DNA from 3 places in the Streptomyces sp. NBC_00028 genome. Region 1 is predicted to be linked to each of the others. Evidence: riboswitches for the same ligand, from Rfam matches in the RefSeq annotation. Region 1 holds a riboswitch; each other region holds the start of a gene.
The links. A riboswitch is a leader RNA that binds a small molecule or an ion and turns the genes downstream of it on or off. The one in region 1 is predicted to bind thiamine pyrophosphate.

Region 2: it holds a riboswitch for thiamine pyrophosphate, as region 1 does, so the genes downstream of both, thiC (phosphomethylpyrimidine synthase ThiC) here and OG885_RS13660 (thiamine ABC transporter substrate binding subunit) in region 1, are expected to answer to the same signal.
Region 3: it holds a riboswitch for thiamine pyrophosphate, as region 1 does, so the genes downstream of both, thiO (glycine oxidase ThiO) here and OG885_RS13660 (thiamine ABC transporter substrate binding subunit) in region 1, are expected to answer to the same signal.

The regions. Positions count from the first base shown of each region.
Region 1 is NZ_CP108293.1:3,142,078-3,148,150, forward strand. Features, by position in the region: gene OG885_RS13650 (ABC transporter ATP-binding protein) at 1-132, opposite strand, end outside; gene OG885_RS13655 (ABC transporter permease) at 132-1,733, opposite strand; gene OG885_RS13660 (thiamine ABC transporter substrate binding subunit) at 1,793-2,860, opposite strand; TPP riboswitch at 2,857-2,964, opposite strand; gene rlmN (23S rRNA (adenine(2503)-C(2))-methyltransferase RlmN) at 3,014-4,120, opposite strand; gene OG885_RS13670 (alpha/beta fold hydrolase) at 4,248-5,021, shown strand; gene OG885_RS13675 (hypothetical protein) at 5,131-5,508, shown strand; gene OG885_RS13680 (phosphatidate cytidylyltransferase) at 5,585-6,073, opposite strand, start outside.
Region 2 is NZ_CP108293.1:5,160,098-5,166,170, forward strand. Features, by position in the region: gene OG885_RS23195 (YibE/F family protein) at 1-1,443, opposite strand, end outside; TPP riboswitch at 1,842-2,031, shown strand; gene thiC (phosphomethylpyrimidine synthase ThiC) at 2,024-3,847, shown strand; gene OG885_RS23205 (hypothetical protein) at 3,936-4,958, shown strand; gene OG885_RS23210 (hypothetical protein) at 5,072-5,938, opposite strand.
Region 3 is NZ_CP108293.1:7,285,185-7,291,257, forward strand. Features, by position in the region: gene OG885_RS32765 (thiazole synthase) at 1-34, opposite strand, end outside; gene thiS (sulfur carrier protein ThiS) at 38-238, opposite strand; gene thiO (glycine oxidase ThiO) at 235-1,395, opposite strand; TPP riboswitch at 1,393-1,504, opposite strand; gene OG885_RS32780 (hypothetical protein) at 1,557-1,907, shown strand; gene OG885_RS32785 (NAD(P)/FAD-dependent oxidoreductase) at 1,997-3,160, shown strand; gene OG885_RS32790 (Rv2175c family DNA-binding protein) at 3,237-3,608, shown strand; gene thiE (thiamine phosphate synthase) at 4,363-5,028, shown strand; gene metF (methylenetetrahydrofolate reductase [NAD(P)H]) at 5,177-6,073, shown strand, end outside.

The DNA.
Region 1 (6,073 bases):
CAGCGTGGACTTGCCGCTCCCGCTCGGCCCGAGGACACACACGATCTCGTGCTCGGCGACCGACAGGTCGACCCCGTCCAGCACGGCCCGCCCGCCGAAGCGGACCGTCGCGTCCTCCAGCGCCAGCAGCATCAGAACTCACCCGTCCGGTCGGTCCGCAGCCGTTCAAGGACCAGCAACGCCACCGCGCACACCACCATCAGAATCGTCGAAAGGGCCATGGCCTGGCCGTAGTTGAGGTCACCGGCCCGCCCCAGCAGCCGCGCCACCGCGACCGGCAGCGTCGGGTTGTCGGGCCGTGCGATGAACACGGTCGCCCCGAACTCCCCCAGCGACACGGCGAACGCGAACCCCGCCGCGATCAGCAACGCCCGCCGCACCAACGGCAGATCGACCTCTCGCCACACCCGCCACGGCGACGCCCCGAGCACGGCCGCCGCCTCCCGCAGCCGCTGGTCGACGGCCCGCAGCACCGGCAGCATGGTCCGTACGACGAAGGGAACGCCGACCAGCGCCTGCGCGAGCGGCACCAGGATCCAGGACGCCCGCAGATCCAGCGGCGGCTCGTCGAGGGCGATCAGGAACCCGAACCCGACGGTCACCGCGGACACGCCCAGCGGCAGCATCAACAGCGCGTCGAAGCCCCGTACGAACCGCCCCGCGTCCCGCCGCGTGAGCGCCGCCGCGGCGAGGCCGCCGATCAGCACCGCGATGGCGGTGGCGGCGACGGCGTACTCCAGGGAATTCCCGATCGCGTCGATCGGTGGCACCAGGAACACGCCTCCGTCGGCCGAGGTCAGCGCCCGGTAGTAGCCGAAGTCCGGTGCGTCGAGCGACCGTTGGACGAGGACCGCGAGCGGCAGCACCAGCAGCACGGCGATCGTGGCCAGCACCCCGGCAAGGAGCGCCCACTGTCCGGCCCCGCGCGGCCGGCGGGCGGTCGTCGCGGGGGCGACCAGGCGCAGCACGCTCTCCCGGCGCCGTACCGTCCACGCGTGCACGGCGAGGATCCCGCCCACAGCCGCGAACTGCACCAGCGTCAGGACCGCGGCCGTACCGAGATCGAAGATCTCCGAGGTCTGCCGGTAGATCTCCACTTCGAGCGTCGAGAAGGTCGGCCCGCCGAGGATCTGCACCACCCCGAAGGAGGTGAAGGTGAAGAGGAAGACCATGAGCGCGGCGGCGGCCACGGCCGGCGCGAGCGCGGGCAGCGTGACCTTCCGCCAGGCCCGCCAAGAGGAGGCGCCGAGCATCCGCGCGGCCTCCTCCTGACGCGGGTCGAGCTGCCCCCACAGCCCACCCACCGTCCGTACGACGACGGCGTAGTTGAAGAAGACGTGCGCGAGCAGGATCGCCCACACGGTGGTGTCCAGGCGTACGCCCCACAACTCGTCCAGCAGCCCGCCGCGCCCGACGAGCGCCAGGAACGCCGTACCGACGACCACCGTCGGCAGCACGAACGGAACGGTGACGACGGCCCGCAGGATCTGCTTGCCGGGGAAGTCGTAGCGGGCGAAGACGTACGCGCCCGGGAGTGCGACCGCGAGCGTCAGCGCGGTGGAGGCGAGCGCCTGCCAGGTCGTGAACCACAGGACGTGCCGGATGTCGGACTGCGCGAGCACGTCCGCGATCCGCCCGAACTGCCAACTCCCGTCCGCCTTGAGCCCGCGCGCGACGATCGCGGCGACGGGCCAGGCGAAGAAGAGCGCGAAGAACGCGACGGGGACGACCATGAGGCCGAGCCGAGCCGCAGCGCCCTTCTTCGAAGGACGACCGTTTACTCCGGTACCGCTTACTTCAGTACGAGCGAGGTCCACGACTTGACCCAGTCGTCACGGTTGTCGGCGATCTTCGCCGGGTCCATGGTCTCGGGATCCTTGGCGGCGGGACCGTACTTGGTGAACTCGGCGGGCACGGCCGCGCCCTCGACCACCGGGTAGACGAACATGTTGAGCGGCATGTCCTCCTGGAACTGCTTGGTCAGGAGGAAGTCGATGAGCGCCTTGCCGCCCTCGCTGTTCTTCGCGTTGCTCAGCAGTCCCGCGTACTCGACCTGCCGGAAGCAGGTGCCGTCGACGACGCCGGTCGGCGCGGTCGAGGGCTTCGGGTCGGCGTAGATGACCTCGGCGGGCGGCGAGGAGGCGTACGAGACGACGAGCGGCCGGTCGGCCTTCGCCTTCTTGCCCCCGGCGGACCCGGAGAACTCCTCGTTGTAGGCCTGCTCCCAGCCGTCGACGACCTTGACGCCGTTGGCCTTGAGCTTGGTCCAGTACGCCTCCCACCCGTCGTCGCCGTACTTGGCGGCGGTCCCGAGCAGGAACCCGAGCCCCGGCGAGGAGGTGGAGGCGTTCTCGGTGACGAGGAGGTCCTTGTAGGCGGGCTTGACCAGATCGTCGTACGACGTAGGCGGCTGGAGCTTGTGCTTGCTGAACCAGGCCTTGTCGTAGTTGAGGCAGATGTCGCCGGTGTCGATGGGCGTGACCTTGTCCCCGTCGACCCGGTACCCGGCCTTGATCGTGCCGGCGCCCTTCGCCTCGTACGACTGGAAGAGCCCGTTGTCGAGCGCCCGGGACAGCAGGGTGTTGTCGACGCCGAAGAAGACGTCGCCCTGCGGGTTGTCCTTGGTCAGGATCGCCTTGTTGACGGCCTGCCCGGCGTCGCCGTCCTCCAGGACCTTGACCTTGTAGCCGGACTCCTTCTCGAAGGCGGCGAGGACACTCTTCGACACGGCCCACGAGTTGTGGCTGACGAGGGTGACGGTCTTGGACTCGCTCTTGGTGCCCTCGTCGGACGACCCGCACGCGGACAGCGCGACCAGGCCGAGGCCGACGACGACAGCACAGTACTTCTTGCTACTCACGGTGATGACCGAACTTCCTACCCAGAATGACCTGGGCGAGGTTCAGAGGGTCTGCGGCCCGATGGCCGCACTCTCAGCGCTGTGGCGCTCCCCTGTCGGATACGAATATGAAGATGTTCTGACAGCTATGAAGGTGTTCTTACGACGGTCAGACTACCGTTCGCCTGCCGCCAGCTGACCGCAGGCCCCGTCGATCTCCTGCCCCCGGGTGTCCCGGACGGTCACCGCCACACCGTGCGCGGCGATGGCCTCGACGAAGGCCTTCTCGTCCTCGGGCCGCGAGGCGGTCCACTTGGAGCCCGGGGTCGGGTTCAGCGGAATGAGGTTCACATGCACGGGCTTGCCGCGCAGCAGCCGTCCGAGCCGGTCCCCACGCCAGGCCTGGTCGTTGATGTCGCGAATGAGCGCGTACTCGATCGAGAGCCGCCGCCCGCTCTTCTCGACGTACTCGAACCCGGCGTCGAGCACCTCGCGCACCTTCCACCGCGTGTTCACGGGGACGAGGGTGTCGCGCAGCTCGTCGTCGGGCGCGTGCAGCGAGATGGCGAGCCGGCACTTGAAGCCTTCGTCGGCGAACCGGTGGATGGCGGGCACCAGCCCGACCGTCGAGACGGTGATCCCTCGCTGCGACAGCCCGAGCCCGTCCGGGGCGGGGTCGGTGAGCGCGCGGATCGACTGCACGACCCGCTTGTAGTTGGCGAGCGGCTCGCCCATGCCCATGAAGACGATGTTGGAGAGCCGCGCGGGCCCGCCCGGCACCTCCCCGTCCCTGAGCGCCCGCATCCCGTCGACGATCTGATGCACGATCTCGGCGGTGGACAGATTCCGGTCCAGCCCTGCCTGTCCGGTGGCGCAGAAGGGACAGTTCATCCCGCACCCGGCCTGCGAGCTGATGCACATGGTCACCCGGTCCGGGTACCGCATCAGCACCGACTCGACGAGCGTCCCGTCGAACAGCCGCCACAGCGTCTTGCGCGTGGTCCCCTGGTCGGTCGACAGATGCCGTACGACGGTCATCAGCTCAGGAAGCAACGCCTCCTGCAACTTGCCGCGAGCGCCGGCCGGAATGTCCGTCCACTGCTCCGGATCGTGCGCGTACCGCGCGAAGTAGTGCTGCGAGAGCTGCTTGGCACGAAACGGCTTCTCACCGATCTCGGCCACGACGTCCTTGCGCTCGGCGGGCGTGAGATCGGCAAGGTGCCGCGGCGGCTTCTTGGCTCCGCGGGGGGCGACGAAAGTAAGTTCTCCGGGCTTAGGCATGGCTGTACCAGTGTCGCAGATCGAATGGAGTGACCCTGGCCCCCGCCCGTCACCGAGGGTGACCGATGACTTCACAGCGCGGGAAGGGTCTTCCTGCCATACGCCCGCCTCCCGGATACCGAAAGTGATGACGATGCCCTACGCCAAGGTCAACGGCCTGGAGATGTACTACGAGATCCATGGCGCCGCCCACGGCGACGACCGCCCGCTGGTGCTGCTGCACGGCGGTGCCACCACCATCGGGCTGTCCTTCGACGCCGTGCTGCCCGCTCTGTCCGCCGACCGTCAGGTCATCGCCCCCGAGTTCCAGGGGCACGGCCACACCGCTGACACGGATCGCGACCTCACCGTCCCGCACCTCGCCTCCGACGTCGTCGCCCTGCTGGACGAGCTCGGCGTCCCCCAGGCGGACTTCCTCGGCTACAGCCTCGGCGGGCTGACCGCGCTGGAGATCGCGGTACGGCATCCGGACCGGGTCGGCCGTCTGGTGCTGGTCTCCGCCCCGTACACCCAGGACGGCATGCGGGACGAGATCCGCGCCCCTGACTACACCTCGCCGCTGCTACCCACGCAGGCCGACTTCCAGGACATGGCCGCCGGGTACGCCGCCGTCGCCCCGCACCCCGAGCACTTCGAGACCTTCCTCGGCAAGGTCTCGGCGGCGGCCCACGCCCCGCTGCCCTGGGCCGCGGACGACCTGCGCGGCCTGACCTCACCGGTGCTTCTGCTCATCGGCGACTCCGACTTCGTACGCGTCGAACACGCGGCCGAGATGCAGTCGCTGATCCCCGACGCCCGGCTGGCCGTCCTGCCCGGCACCACCCACATGACCGTCCTGCGGCGGACGCCCGTGGTGCTGCCGCTGCTGACGGAGTTCCTCGGCGGCCAGGCGACGGTGTAGCCCGCTCCACCGCGGTACGGGTGGTCGCTCCCTCGTGACGAGGCCCGTGCGACGGAATCGTGGTCGGCACAGATCCAGCGCATGTGCCTTCCAGGAGGGGACCGTTTCCATGGCAACAGCCAACCGGGCAGCCAACCACCGCCGCCGTATCACCGTCATCGCCACCACTGCGGCCGCCGTCGCCCTGACCGCCGGGCTGGTGACGGGGTGCGAGGGCGACGACGACGCGCTCGACTGTCTCGGCAACGCCGACACGATCTCCGACAGCCTCAAGGCGATCCACGACGGCGACTCCATCGACACCGTCGAGAAGAACCTCGCCGCCCTCGACGACGCGACGGACGACGGCAAGGTCGACACGGCCGCCAAGGACCTGAGGAAGGCGCTGGAGGACTACAACGAGGCCGTCCTGAACGGCGACACCGACCCGGACAGCAGCCGGATCGACGCCGCCGCGAAGGAACTGAGGGACGTCTGCACTCCCTAGACAGGAAGCAGGAGCTGGAACAGAAGGAGCCCCCGCCTGAGCGGGGGCTCCTTCTGTATGTCCGTACGTACGTCGCTCAGCCGGAGCCGACGAACAGCACCAGCAGCAGCCACACCACCGGCGCGGTCGGCAGCAGCGAGTCCAGTCGGTCCATGATGCCGCCATGCCCCGGCAGCAGCGTGCCCATGTCCTTGATGCCCAGGTCGCGCTTGATCATCGACTCGCCGAGGTCACCGAGCGTCGCGCTCGCCGCCACCGCGAGGCCCAGCAGCAGACCCTGCCACCAGGTGCCGTCGTCGATCAGGAAGTGCATGCACAGCGCGCCCGCCACCATCGCGAACGACACCGCTCCGAGCAGGCCCTCACGGGTCTTGCCGGGGCTGATGCGTGGCGCGAGCTTGTGCTTGCCGAAGCGCCAGCCGACGGCGTAGGCCCCGGTGTCGCTGACGACGGTGAGGAGCAGGAACGTCAGCACCCGCTGCGCGCCGTCGTCGGCGGTGAGCATCATCGCGACGAACGTGGCCAGGAACGGGACGTAGAAGGCCGCGAAGACGCCCGCGGTGAC
Region 2 (6,073 bases), 2.0 Mb from region 1:
CAGGGCCGCGAGAGCGGTGGTGACCGGTACGGACGCCACCAGGCCGATCGAGCCGACCAGCGTGCGCACGATCTCCTCCGCGACCAACTCGCTGTTGGCGACCGTTCCCACGCTGCTCTGCGCGATCGAGAAGAGCAGCAGCAGGGGGAGCGCGGCGCCCGCGTAGGCCAGGACGAGGGTGTTGACGACCGAGGCGATGTGGTCGCGGCCGATGCGGATGCCCGCGCGGTACAGCCCGCGCCAGCCCATCGAGGGGTTGGCCTCGTGCAGCTCCCAGACCGCCGAGGTCTGTGTCACGGTCACGTCGTCGAGGACACCGAGCGAGCCGATGATGACACCTGCGAGCAGCAGACCGCTCATGTCGATCGACGGATAAAGGCCGTGGATCAGACCGGTGTTGTCGTCCGTGTTGCCGGTCAGCGCCGCCCAGCCGATGAACAGCGAGCCGAGGACGCCGATCAGCACCAGCGAGATCAGTGTGCCGAGCACCGCCACGGAGGTTCTCGCCGACAGCCCGTGGCACAGATACAGCGCGATCAGCATGATGGCGCTCGCCCCGACCACTGCCACGACCAGCGGGTTCGAGCCCTGCAGGATCGCGGGCAGGATGAAGAAGTTGAGGATCAGGAAGCTGATGGCCAGCGCGACCAGCGCCATGACGCCCCGCAGCCGCCCGACGACCACGACGGCGAGCGCGAAGATCCCGGCGAGCAGCGCCATGGGGAACCTGCGGTTGACGTCGGTGACCGAGTACTGAAGATCCTTCGGCGCGGAAGGCTCGTAGGCGACCACGACCTTCTCACCCTCGTCCAGCTGACGTGACTGGTCCGGTTGCACGATCTCGGTGAACGTACGGCCCTTGTCCTTGCCGGTGTCGACTCGGATCGTGGCCTTCTTGCAGGTGCCGTCGGCCTCCTGCTGGGCGGAGGAGCCCTCCGCGGTGGAGGTGTCGCCGGTCGGGGTCCCACCCGAGGCGTTCACGGACTTGCAGCTCACCTTGTCGACCTTGGTGACCGTGGCCTGCTGGGTCTGCCGGTCGAACCCGACGCCGGTGCGCTCGTGCGCGGGCGCGCCCCCGGGCCACAGCACGGCGAGACCGACCAGGACGGCGGCGCCGAACGGGATGAGGATCGCCGCGATGACCTTGCGCAGGTGCTGGGAGACGGGGGCGGCCGGGCCGTGGCTGTGACTGTGGCCGTGCGAGTGTCCGTTCCCGCCGTTCCCTCCGGCGCCACCACCTCCACCCTCACCGTCACCGCCGCCGGGGCCTGAGCCGGTGCCGTGCCGGTGTACGACATCGGCGCCGCGGCCGTGATCGTGGTCGTGGCTCTGCTGGCCGTGCTGGCCGTGCTGGCCGTGCTGGCCGTGCTGGCCGTGCTGGCCGCGGTGGTCGTCGTGACCGCCGCCAGGCCCGGGTCCGCGCTGACCTCCGCCGCCACCGATGCCGGGACCGCGCTGCCCCGGGCCACCGACGGCGGGACCGCCTCCGACCGGGCCGCCCGTGCCGGGACCCTGCCTGCTCCAGTCACCCGGTCCAGGCGTGTTCCAGCTGCCCGTTGCGGGCCCGCTCCAGTCGTCCGATCCGCGCTGGGGGCCGTACCCGGAACCGTGCCCAGCACCATGCCCGGTCCTGCCGCCGACGCCGCTGCCCGCGTCGCCCGCGCCTCCGCTCCCGGGCCGGCGCCCGCCCCCGGTGCCAGGCGCTTCGCCTCTGCTGCCGGGGCCACGGGGTGGCTCGGGCGGGTACGGGGGCTGAGGTGTCGTGGTCACCGACCGATCATCGCAAGAACGGCAGGGGCCCTCTGTTCACCGCGCCCGAATTGACGCTAGCGTGGAGGCACCTTTGTACACGCGGGAGCTCGGAGCACCGGGCTGAGAGGGCGCTGACCTTCGTCCCAGCGATGTTTCACGTGGAACGTCGTCACCAGTGAGTGACGTTCCCCACGAAACGTCGGCGGACGGAAGCCGCTGCGTCGACCGCCGAACCTGTTACCGGGTAATGCCGGCGTAGGGAGTAGGTCTCATGACCATCAAGGACGCACGCACGCCTGCCTCCAGCCAGGACGAACAGCCCATTCAGGGCGAAGAGTCCACGGAGAGCGGGAAGTCCATCGGCTGGCACAAGGCGTACGTCGAGGGTTCGCGCCCCGACCTGCGGGTGCCGGTCCGACAGGTGCACCTCACCAACGGGCAGTCGGTCACGCTGTACGACACCTCGGGCCCGTACACCGATCCAGCGGCCGAGACCGATGTCCGCCGTGGCCTGGCCCCGCTGCGGGAGAACTGGATCATCGCCCGCGGCGACACCGAGGAGTACGCGGGCCGCCCCGTCCGTCCCGAGGACGACGGCATCAAGCACACCTCGCCGCGCGGCGGCAATCTGCGCAACCTCGACGCCGTCTTCCCGGGTCGCCCCCGACTGCCGCGCCGGAGCCGTGACGGCGAGGCGGTGACCCAGCTGGCGTATGCGCGCCGCGGCGAGATCACGCCCGAGATGGAGTACGTGGCCATCCGGGAGAACGTGGCGCCCGAGGTCGTACGGGAGGAGATCGCCGCGGGACGCGCGGTGCTCCCGGCCAACGTCAACCACCCGGAGATCGAGCCGATGATCATCGGCAAGCGGTTCCTGGTGAAGGTCAACGCCAACATCGGCAACTCGGCGGTCACCTCCTCCATCGAGGAAGAGGTGGAGAAGATGACCTGGGCGACCCGCTGGGGCGCCGACACGGTCATGGACCTGTCCACCGGCCGCAACATCCACACCACGCGCGAGTGGGTGCTGCGCAACTCCCCCGTCCCCATCGGCACGGTGCCGCTCTATCAGGCGCTGGAGAAGGTCGACGGCCGTGCCGAGGAACTGACCTGGGAGATCTACAAGGACACGGTCATCGAGCAGGCCGAGCAGGGTGTGGACTACATGACGGTCCACGCGGGTGTGCGGCTGCCCTACGTGCCGTTGACCGCCAACCGCAAGACGGGCATCGTCTCGCGCGGCGGGTCGATCATGGCGGCGTGGTGCCTGGCCCACCACAAGGAGAGCTTCCTCTACGAGAACTTCGAGGAACTGTGCGAGATCCTCGCCACCTACGACGTGACGTACTCGCTCGGTGACGGCCTCCGGCCCGGCTCGATCGCGGACGCCAACGACGAGGCGCAGTTCGCGGAGTTGAGGACGCTCGGGGAACTCAACACGATCGCCAAGCGTTTCAACGTTCAGACCATGATCGAGGGCCCGGGGCATGTCCCGATGCACAAGATCAAGGAGAACATCGACCTTCAGCAGGAGATCTGCGAGGAGGCTCCGTTCTATACGCTCGGCCCGCTGACCACGGACGTCGCCCCGGCGTACGACCACATCACCTCGGGCATAGGCGCCGCGATGATCGCGTGGTGGGGCACTGCGATGCTCTGCTACGTCACGCCCAAGGAGCACTTGGGCCTGCCCAACCGTGACGACGTGAAGACCGGCGTCATCACCTACAAGATCGCGGCCCATGCGGCGGACCTCGCCAAGGGACACCCTGGCGCACAGGAGTGGGACGACGCGTTGTCGGACGCCCGCTTCGAGTTCCGCTGGGAGGACCAGTTCAACCTGGCCCTCGACCCCGACACGGCCCGGGAGTTCCATGACGAGACCCTCCCGGCGGAGCCGGCCAAGACGGCCCACTTCTGCTCGATGTGCGGCCCGAAGTTCTGCTCGATGAAGATCAGCCAGAGCATCACAGAGCGGTTCGGCGGTGCGGCGGCCGAGGGGGCGTCGCAGGAGGAGATCGCTGAGGGGATGCTGCAGAAGTCGAAGGAGTTCGCGGCGAGCGGGAGCCGGGTGTACCTGCCGCTGGCGGACTGACGTCCGTTCATCGGCGCTGCTCCGGAGGGGGCTTGGTGTCTTCGGGGCAGCGCCGTCGTGCATTCAGGGATGAGGGGTGGGTGGAGCCTTGATCGTTCTCAAGGTGACGGATGAGGCGCAGTCGCTGGCGTGGGACGGCGATGATCTGGTCGATCTGGTGGGTGGGGGCCGCCGATGGGGTCCCGACGGCGTGGAGCAGCCTGCCTCGTTCATCCACGGGTTTCCCTTCGACCGGAGCGTCGTCTCCCCGTCCGGTCGCTACTCCGTCGTCTATACCGAGCGTGGGACCAAGGCCCTGCTGTTCGATGGTGATCAGCTCGTCCGTGAGCTGAACCGGAGCTACTACCAGGCCGATGTCTTCGACTATCCGGTGACGCTCGGCGCGTTGCAGGACGGCCGCGAGGTTCTGGTCCACTGCCCGGATGAATACAACATCCTGGAGATCGAGGACGCGGAGTCGGGAGAGTGGCTCACCGATGGCGAACGTGATCCCAAGGACGTCTTCCACTCGCGGCTGGCGATGAGCCCGGGTGGGACTCACCTGCTGTCGGCGGGCTGGGTGTGGCATCCGCACGGCGTGGTCGAAGTCTTTGACCTGACCAGCGCGTTGACCGACCCCGCTCTGCTCGACGGCCAGGGCGTGCTGCCCGCGGACCCGGGCATCGCCGGCGAGGTCGCCTCGGCCTGCTGGCTTGACGATGATCGCCTGGCTGTGGCGACCGTAGGGGAGCCTCGCGACGGTGAGGAGACCCCTGACCTCGGTCCAGGGGAGTTGGGCGTGTGGTCGCTCTCCGCAGGGGGGTGGATCCATCGCAGCAAGGTCGATTTCTGCATCGGCACCCTGATCGCGCGGGGCGACACGGTCGTCTCGCTGTACGGGCACCCGCGGCTGATCGATGTCACGACCGGCGCGGTGGTGGCGGAATGGCCCACCGTGAAGGTGCCCCAGAGAGACGGCAGCTACGGGGTCACCCACATTCCGACGCCCGTCGCTGCTCTGCACCCGGACGGCACCCGCCTGGCCGTGGCCCAGCCGGACACCATCGCCGTCATCACCCTTCCGGAGTTCACGGTTGCCGGGAACCGGGTGCATCCGCCGATCGCGGAGTGATCGTCGGGCGGCGGGGACAGGCGTATCCCGTACTCCTGTCCATGCCGCCGGCCGGGCATCCGACTTGCGCTCCCCCGTAGGCGGCTCGCCGCGGCGAGGGGCGCAAGCCGGGGTTACTCCGGCTGGTGTTCCGGGCCGCCGAAGTCCGGGCTGGTGTAGTCCGGGCTGGTGAAGCTGGGGCGGGAGCCCGTGGAGCCGTCGTCCGGGCTGCTGAAGCCCGGGCGGCCGTAGCCGAGGTTCGGCATACGGCTGGGTGCCGGCGGTGTCGCGCGGTGCAGGGCGGCCGCGGTGCCGGGGTCGGCCAGGGCGTCCCGCAGGAAGGGCAGCACGCCCCGCTCCAGCAGGGCGTCGTGCCAGGCCTCCCTGGCACGGGCGACCTCCCCGGTGAGCTCGGCGTACGGCCCGGTGTCGACGAGCGAGGGGCGGTTGCGCAGGGCGGTGATGAGGAGCCCCACCGCGGCGACCAGGATGGCCACCGCGGTCATCGCGCCGAAGACCCAGCCCGTCGTCAGCATCGTTCTGGCGAACGCCTGTTCGGGATTGAGCATCTTCAGGATGTAGCCGACGAGCAGGAATATCGCCGCGGCGGTCCCGGCGAGGACGGGAGCGAGCACCGCGACGACGGCGACGGCACCCGCGCCGGCCGTCTCGGCGACTTCTCCCATGGTGGCGGCGAGCCCCGCCGCGCCCGAGCCGGACTCCGCAGAGCCGGTCTCGCGCACGGATGTCGGGGTGGACGGCGCCGGCTGGCGCAGTTCCTCGCGGACCTTCACATAGTGCTGGTACTCGGTCGCCGCGGCCGCCGTGATGATCGCGGTGGCGTTCAGCGCCATGGTGCGCAGCTGTTCGGGATTCAGCCGCTGCCCCACAGCGGCCAGTTCCGGGCGGTGTGGGGCGGAGCGCAGCGCCTCATCGAGGATCCGCTCGTATTCCTGGCGGTCCTCGCTCAGCAGGTGCTGCGGAACGCTGTTCATGTGCATCCCCCGATGCTCCGTAGGGCTTGGGGCTCGCATGACTGTGAGCCGTCGGGCAGAAACGGAGGGGAGCCTGCTACGGATAAGCCGATGGTAGAGCGGTGACGGCACAGGGTGACAGGGGGTTTCCAGAAATTGGGC
Region 3 (6,073 bases), 4.1 Mb from region 1:
TCGTACCGCCGAGGACGAAGGGATCGTCGGCCATGGGTCAGCCTCCTTGGACGGCGGTGAGGACCTCGACGCGGTCCCCGTCGGAGAGGGGCGTCGACGGCCACTGCGCGCGTGGGACGACGGTTTCGTTGAGGGCGGCGGCCACCCCGGAGGGCGCCGGGGTGAGGGCGCGCACGACGGCGTCGAGCGCCGTGCCGGGAGCGAACCGGCGCGGCTCCCCGTTGACGGAGATGTTCATGCGGGCTGCTCCGTGAGGTGTTTCGTGAACCGCAGGGGAGTGAAGGGGCGGGCCTCGTCCGGGAGTTCACCGGCGGTGAGGGCGTGCGCCAGCGCGTCCCCCGTGACCGGCGTCAGCAGCACCCCGTTGCGGTAGTGGCCGGTGGCCAGCAGCAGCCCCGGCAGCTCGGTCGGGCCGAGCAGCGGTGCGTTGTCCGGGGAGCCTGGGCGCAGACCCGCGCGGGTCTCCGTCAGCGGCAGCTCGGTGATGCCGGGGACCAGCTCATGGGCGTCGCGCAGCAGCTCGTACACCCCGCCCGCGGTCACCGTGGTGTCCCAGCCCAGCTCCTCGCTGGTCGCCCCGATCACCAGCTCGCCGTTCTCGCGCGGCACCAGATAGACATGGCTGCCGCGCACCACGGCCCGCACGGTCCGGCTCAGGAACGGCGCGTAGCGCTGCGGCACGGTCAGCCGCAGCACCTGGCCCTTCACCGGGCGGACGGGCGGAAGCACCGCGTCGGGGACACCGGCCAGCCGACCGCTCAGGCTTCCGGCGGCCAGCACGACCTGGCCCGCGCCCAGCCGCGTACCGTCGGTCGCCGTGATGCCGGCGGCCCGGTCCCGTACGACGTCCAGCCGCTCGGCCCAGTCACGATGGAACACGACACCGGCCCGCTCACAGGCGGCCAGCAGCGCCCTGGTCAGCCGCCGCGGGTCGATCTGGTGATCGCCGTCCACCCGTAGCCCACCGCGCACACCCGGCGCGAGCATCGGCTCCAGACGCCGGCACTCCCGCCCGGACAGCCACTCGGACTCCAGGCCCGACTGCTGCTGCAGTGCGTGCAGTTCGCGCAGATGGGCGCGGTCGTCGGCGTCCAGGGCGACGGCGAGCGTGCCGCAGCGGCGGTAGCCGAGGTCCAGCCCGGTCAGGTCGGTCAGCTCGGCCGCGAACTCCGGATAGCGGCGGGCCGAGGCCAGGTTCAGGGCGAGCAGGGTCTGCTCGCCGTAGTGGAGTTCGGTGACGGCGGCCAGCATGCCGGCCGCCACCTGGGCGGCCCCGCCGCCCGGTTCGGGGTCCACGACGGCCGTGGCGAGACCGCGCTGCGCGGCCCGCCAGGCCGTGACGAGGCCGATGATTCCGCCCCCGACGACGAGGACGTCTGACGTACGTGAGGACATGGGCGTCCAGCCCCTCCCTTCGCCGGCATGACCCGGATCAGGTTCGTACGGTCGGAGGCCGCCAGCCTCCCTCTCAGCCCGGTGCGTCCGGGCTCCCGCGAGTGCTCTACGTTGGCCACCCTAGCTCTTGGATTTGCCCTTTTGTAAGGAGGCCCACTGTCATGGCCCGCTCGCTGGACGGCCTCGTCCTCGCCCCCGTCGCCGACCAGGCCCCAGGTCAGGTGGGTGCTCGAACCCGGTTCAGCTACCACGAGAAGGACGGCGAGATCTGGGCCGAGTACGCGGGCGGCGACGTCGTCCGCGGACATCTCGTCGGCACACGGGAGGGCGACCGGCTCGACTTCCGGTACGTGCAGCTGAAGCAGGACGGGACGACGTCCTCCGGGCACTGCGTGTCCGCCGTCGTGGAACTGTCCGACGGGCGGGTGCGGCTGGAGGAGAGCTGGGAGTGGGAGTCGCAGCCCGGCAGCGGGACCAGCGTTGTGGAGCAGGTCACTGTGCAGGACTCCTGACTGACAAATTGTCAGGTGTCTATGGTGATCAGGTGAGCGACGAGACGGATACCGAGGCGCGGCGGCGCGTGGTCGTGGTCGGCGCGGGCATGGCCGGCGTACAGACCGCGGTGGCCCTGCGCGAACAGGGCTTCGCCGGCACCGTGACCCTGATCGGTGCGGAACCCCATCAGCCCTACGACCGGCCGCCGCTGTCCAAGGCCGTGCTGCTCGGCAAGGCCGAGGGCTCCGCCTTCGAGGTCGACTTCGAGGCGTTCGGCATCGAACTGCGCCTCGGCGTGGAGGTGCTGGGCGTCCGCGCCGGCGACCGTGAACTCGACACCGTCGGGGGCCCGGTGCCCTACGACGTCCTGGTCCTCGCCACCGGCGCCGAACCGATCCGGCTGCCCGGCGCGGAGGGCGTCCCCGGGGTCCATCTGCTGCGCACCCTCGACGACGCCGAGCGGCTGCGGCCCGTACTCGCCCGGCAGCACGACATCGTGGTGGTCGGCGCGGGCTGGATCGGCGCCGAGTTCGCCACCGCCGCGCGCGACGCGGGCTGCGCGGTGACGGTCGTCGAGGCCGCCGACCGGCCGCTGGCGGGCGCCCTGCCCGCCGAGGTGGCCATGCCGATGACCGCCTGGTACGCCGACGCGGGGGCCGCACTGCGCACCCACGCGCGCGTGGCGCACATCGAGCCCGGCGAGGTCGTCCTCGACGACGGCTCCCGGCTGCCCGCCGACGCCGTCGTGGTCGGTATCGGCGCCCGCCCCGCCACGTCCTGGCTGTCCGGCTCGGGCGTCGACCTCGGCGCGCACGGCGAGGTCGTGGCCGACGCCGGGCTGCGTACCTCGGTCGAGGACGTGTACGCCGTCGGCGACTGCGCCTCCTTCCCCTCGGGGCGCTACGGCGAGCGACTGCTGGTCCACCACTGGGACAACGCCCTCCAGGGCCCGCGCACGGTCGCGGCCAACATCATCGGCGAGACGCCGTCGGTCTACGACCCGGTGCCGTACTTCTGGTCCGAGCAGTTCGGCCGTTTCGTCCAGTACGCCGGCCATCACACGTCCGCCGACACGGTCCTGTGGCGCGGGGACCCGTCAGGGCCCGCCTGGACGGTCTGCTGGCTGCGCGAGAACCGGCTGGTCGCGCTGCTGGCGGTGGGCCGGCCGCGGGACCTGGCGCAGGGGCGGCGGCTGATCGAGGCGGGGACGGAACTGGACCCGGAGCTGCTGCCGGATCCGGGGAGGCCGCTGAAGGCGGCGGTGGCCTAGCGGAAATGTCGCGGTAGGGGCCGTTTCGGGCGGCCCCGGCTTCCGACTGTCAGTGCGGGATGGCAGGCTTGATTCCGTGACCGAGATTGACGCAAAGATCGATGCTCTCGTCCCCGCCTGGCTCACCCTCCCCGACATCGCAGAAATGCTGGATGTCGAGGTGACGCGTGTGCGGCAGCTGGTCAAGGAGGGCCAGCTCATCGCCGTACGCCGAGGTGAGAACCGCGCACTGCACGTCCCCGCCGCCTTCATCGACGGGGTCGAGCAGAAGGTCGTCAAGGGCCTCACCGGGACCCTGACGCTCCTGCGGGACGACGGCTTCAGCGACGAAGAGATGCTGGAGTGGCTCTTCACCCCGGACGACAGCCTCCCCGGTACCCCGGCCCAGGCCCTCAGCGAGAACCGCGGCACGGAGGTGAAGCGCCGCGCCCAGGCGCTCGCCGTCTGAGCCGAACGCCGCCTGGTGTGTGAACCGGGGCCGCAGGATGTCCTGTGCGGCCCCGGGGCCGAGGCCGGCTGCCGGCCCGGACATATCGAGCCCCAGCCACGGCAGTGGTCTGTCGCCCTAGCTGCGGGCAGTCGTGCCGCTGGGGCGGCGCCCACCCGGCAGCGGTAGTGGTGTCGGCCTAGCTGCGGGCAGTCGTGCTGCTGGGGCGGCGCCCACCCGGCAGCGGTAGTGGTGTCGGCCTGCCTGCGGGCAGTCGTGCCGCTGGGGCGGCGCCCACCCAGCTGCGGTAGTGGTGTCGGCCTAGCTGCGGGCAGTCGTGCTGCTGGGGCGGCGCCCGCCCGGCAGCGGTAGTGGTGTCGGCCTAGCTGCGGGCAGTCGTGCTGCTGGGGCGGCGCCCGCCCGGCAGCGGTAGTGGTGTCGGCCTGCCTGCGGGCAGTCGTGCCGCTGGGGCGGCGCCCACCCGGCAGCGGTAGTGGTGTCGGCCTGCCTGCGGGCAGTCGTGCTGCTGGGGCGGCGCCCACCCGGCAGCGGCAGTGGTCTGTCGCCGTAGCTGCGGGCAGTCGTGCCGCAGGGCGGCACGGGTGGGCGCAGCGGCACCCCGCAAGCGCGGGCGAGCGACACCCACCCCCGGCCCAGGTGACCCGCCGCGACATACCGGCACGCCCCCGCCCGACCCACCTGTGGTTCACTACCGCCCGCCAAGGCCGACCGCACTCGTCCGAGGCCCGTACGCCACCGACACCGGGGGACCGACATGACCGACCCGACCGCCTCGACCCACTCCGCCCGCGCCCACCTCACCGACGCCCGCGTCTACCTCTGCACGGACGCCCGCAGGCGCCAGGGCGACCTCCCGGAGTTCCTGGACGCGGTCCTGTCCGGCGGCGTGGACATCGTGCAGCTGAGGGACAAGGGCATGGAGGCCGCCGAGGAACTGGAGCACCTCCAGGTCTTCGCCGACGCCTGCGCCCGCCACGGCAAGCTGCTCGCGGTCAACGACCGTGCCGACGTCGCCCACGCCGCCCGAGCCGACGTACTCCACCTCGGCCAGGGCGACCTCCCGGTGCCCGCGGCCCGCGCGATCCTCGGCGACGACGTCCTCGTCGGCCGCTCCACCCACGCCGAGCAGGAAGCCGAGGCGGCCGCGGTCCAGGCCGGCGTCGACTACTTCTGCACCGGCCCCTGCTGGCCGACCCCCACCAAGCCCGGCCGCCACGCCCCCGGCCTCGACCTGGTCCGCCACACGGCCGCCCTCCGCACTGACCGCCCCTGGTTCGCCATCGGCGGCATCGACCTCGGCAACCTCGACGAGGTCCTGGAGGCGGGCGCGGAACGTGTCGTCGTCGTCCGCGCCATCACGGAGGCGGACGACCCCGGCGCGGCGGCAGCCGAGTTCGCCAAGCGCCTGCGACAGCGCTGACCAGCCACAGGGGCGAGCGAAGGCGGCGACCGGCCTCTCGCCCGCCTCCTGTCCGAAAACTGTCCGATGGGTGGACAACAAATCGACAAAACGGGCAAATTTCCGTGATCTGGTTGGGTGACCAGCGCCCCCTGGCTAACCTGCCGGTATGGCCCTCGGAACCGCATCCACCAGGACGGACCGCGCACGCACCGTGCGCGACATCCTCGCCACCGGCAAGACCGTGTACTCGTTCGAATTCTGGGCTCCGAAGACGGAGAAGGGCGAGCGGAACCTGTGGAACGCGCTGCGGAGGGTCGAGGCGGTGGCCCCCGACTTCGTCTCCGTGACGTACGGCGCCGGCGGCTCCACCCGCGCGGGCACCGTCCGCGCCACCGAGCAGATCGCCGCGGACACCACCCTCACCCCGGTCGCCCACCTCACCGCGGTCAACCACTCGATCGCCGAGCTGCGCAACATCATCGGCCAGTACGCCGACGCCGGGATCCGCAACATGCTCGCGGTGCGCGGCGACCCGCCCGGCGACCCCATGGGCGAGTGGGTGCCGCATCCGCAGGGCCTGACGTACGCGGCCGAACTGGTCCGGCTCATCAAGGAGTCGGGTGACTTCTGTGTGGGCGTCGCCGCCTTCCCCGAGATGCACCCGCGCTCCGGCGACTGGGACACGGACGTCGAGCACTTCGTCGACAAGTGCCGGGCCGGCGCCGACTACGCCATCACGCAGATGTTCTTCGAGCCGGATTCCTACCTTCGCCTCCGCGACCGGGTGGCCGCCGCCGGCTGCTCCACCCCGGTCATCCCCGAAGTGATGCCGGTCACGAGTGTGAAGATGCTCGAACGGCTTCCGCAGCTCAGCAACGCGTCGATCCCCTCTGCCCTGAAAGAGCGGATCCTCACAGCAAAAGACGATCCGGCCGCTGTACGCTCCATCGGTATCGAATTCGCCACCGAGTTCTGTGCGCGGCTGCTGGCCGAGGGAGTGCCCGGACTGCACTTCATCACGCTCAACAACTCCACGGCGACCCTGGAAATCTACGAGAACCTG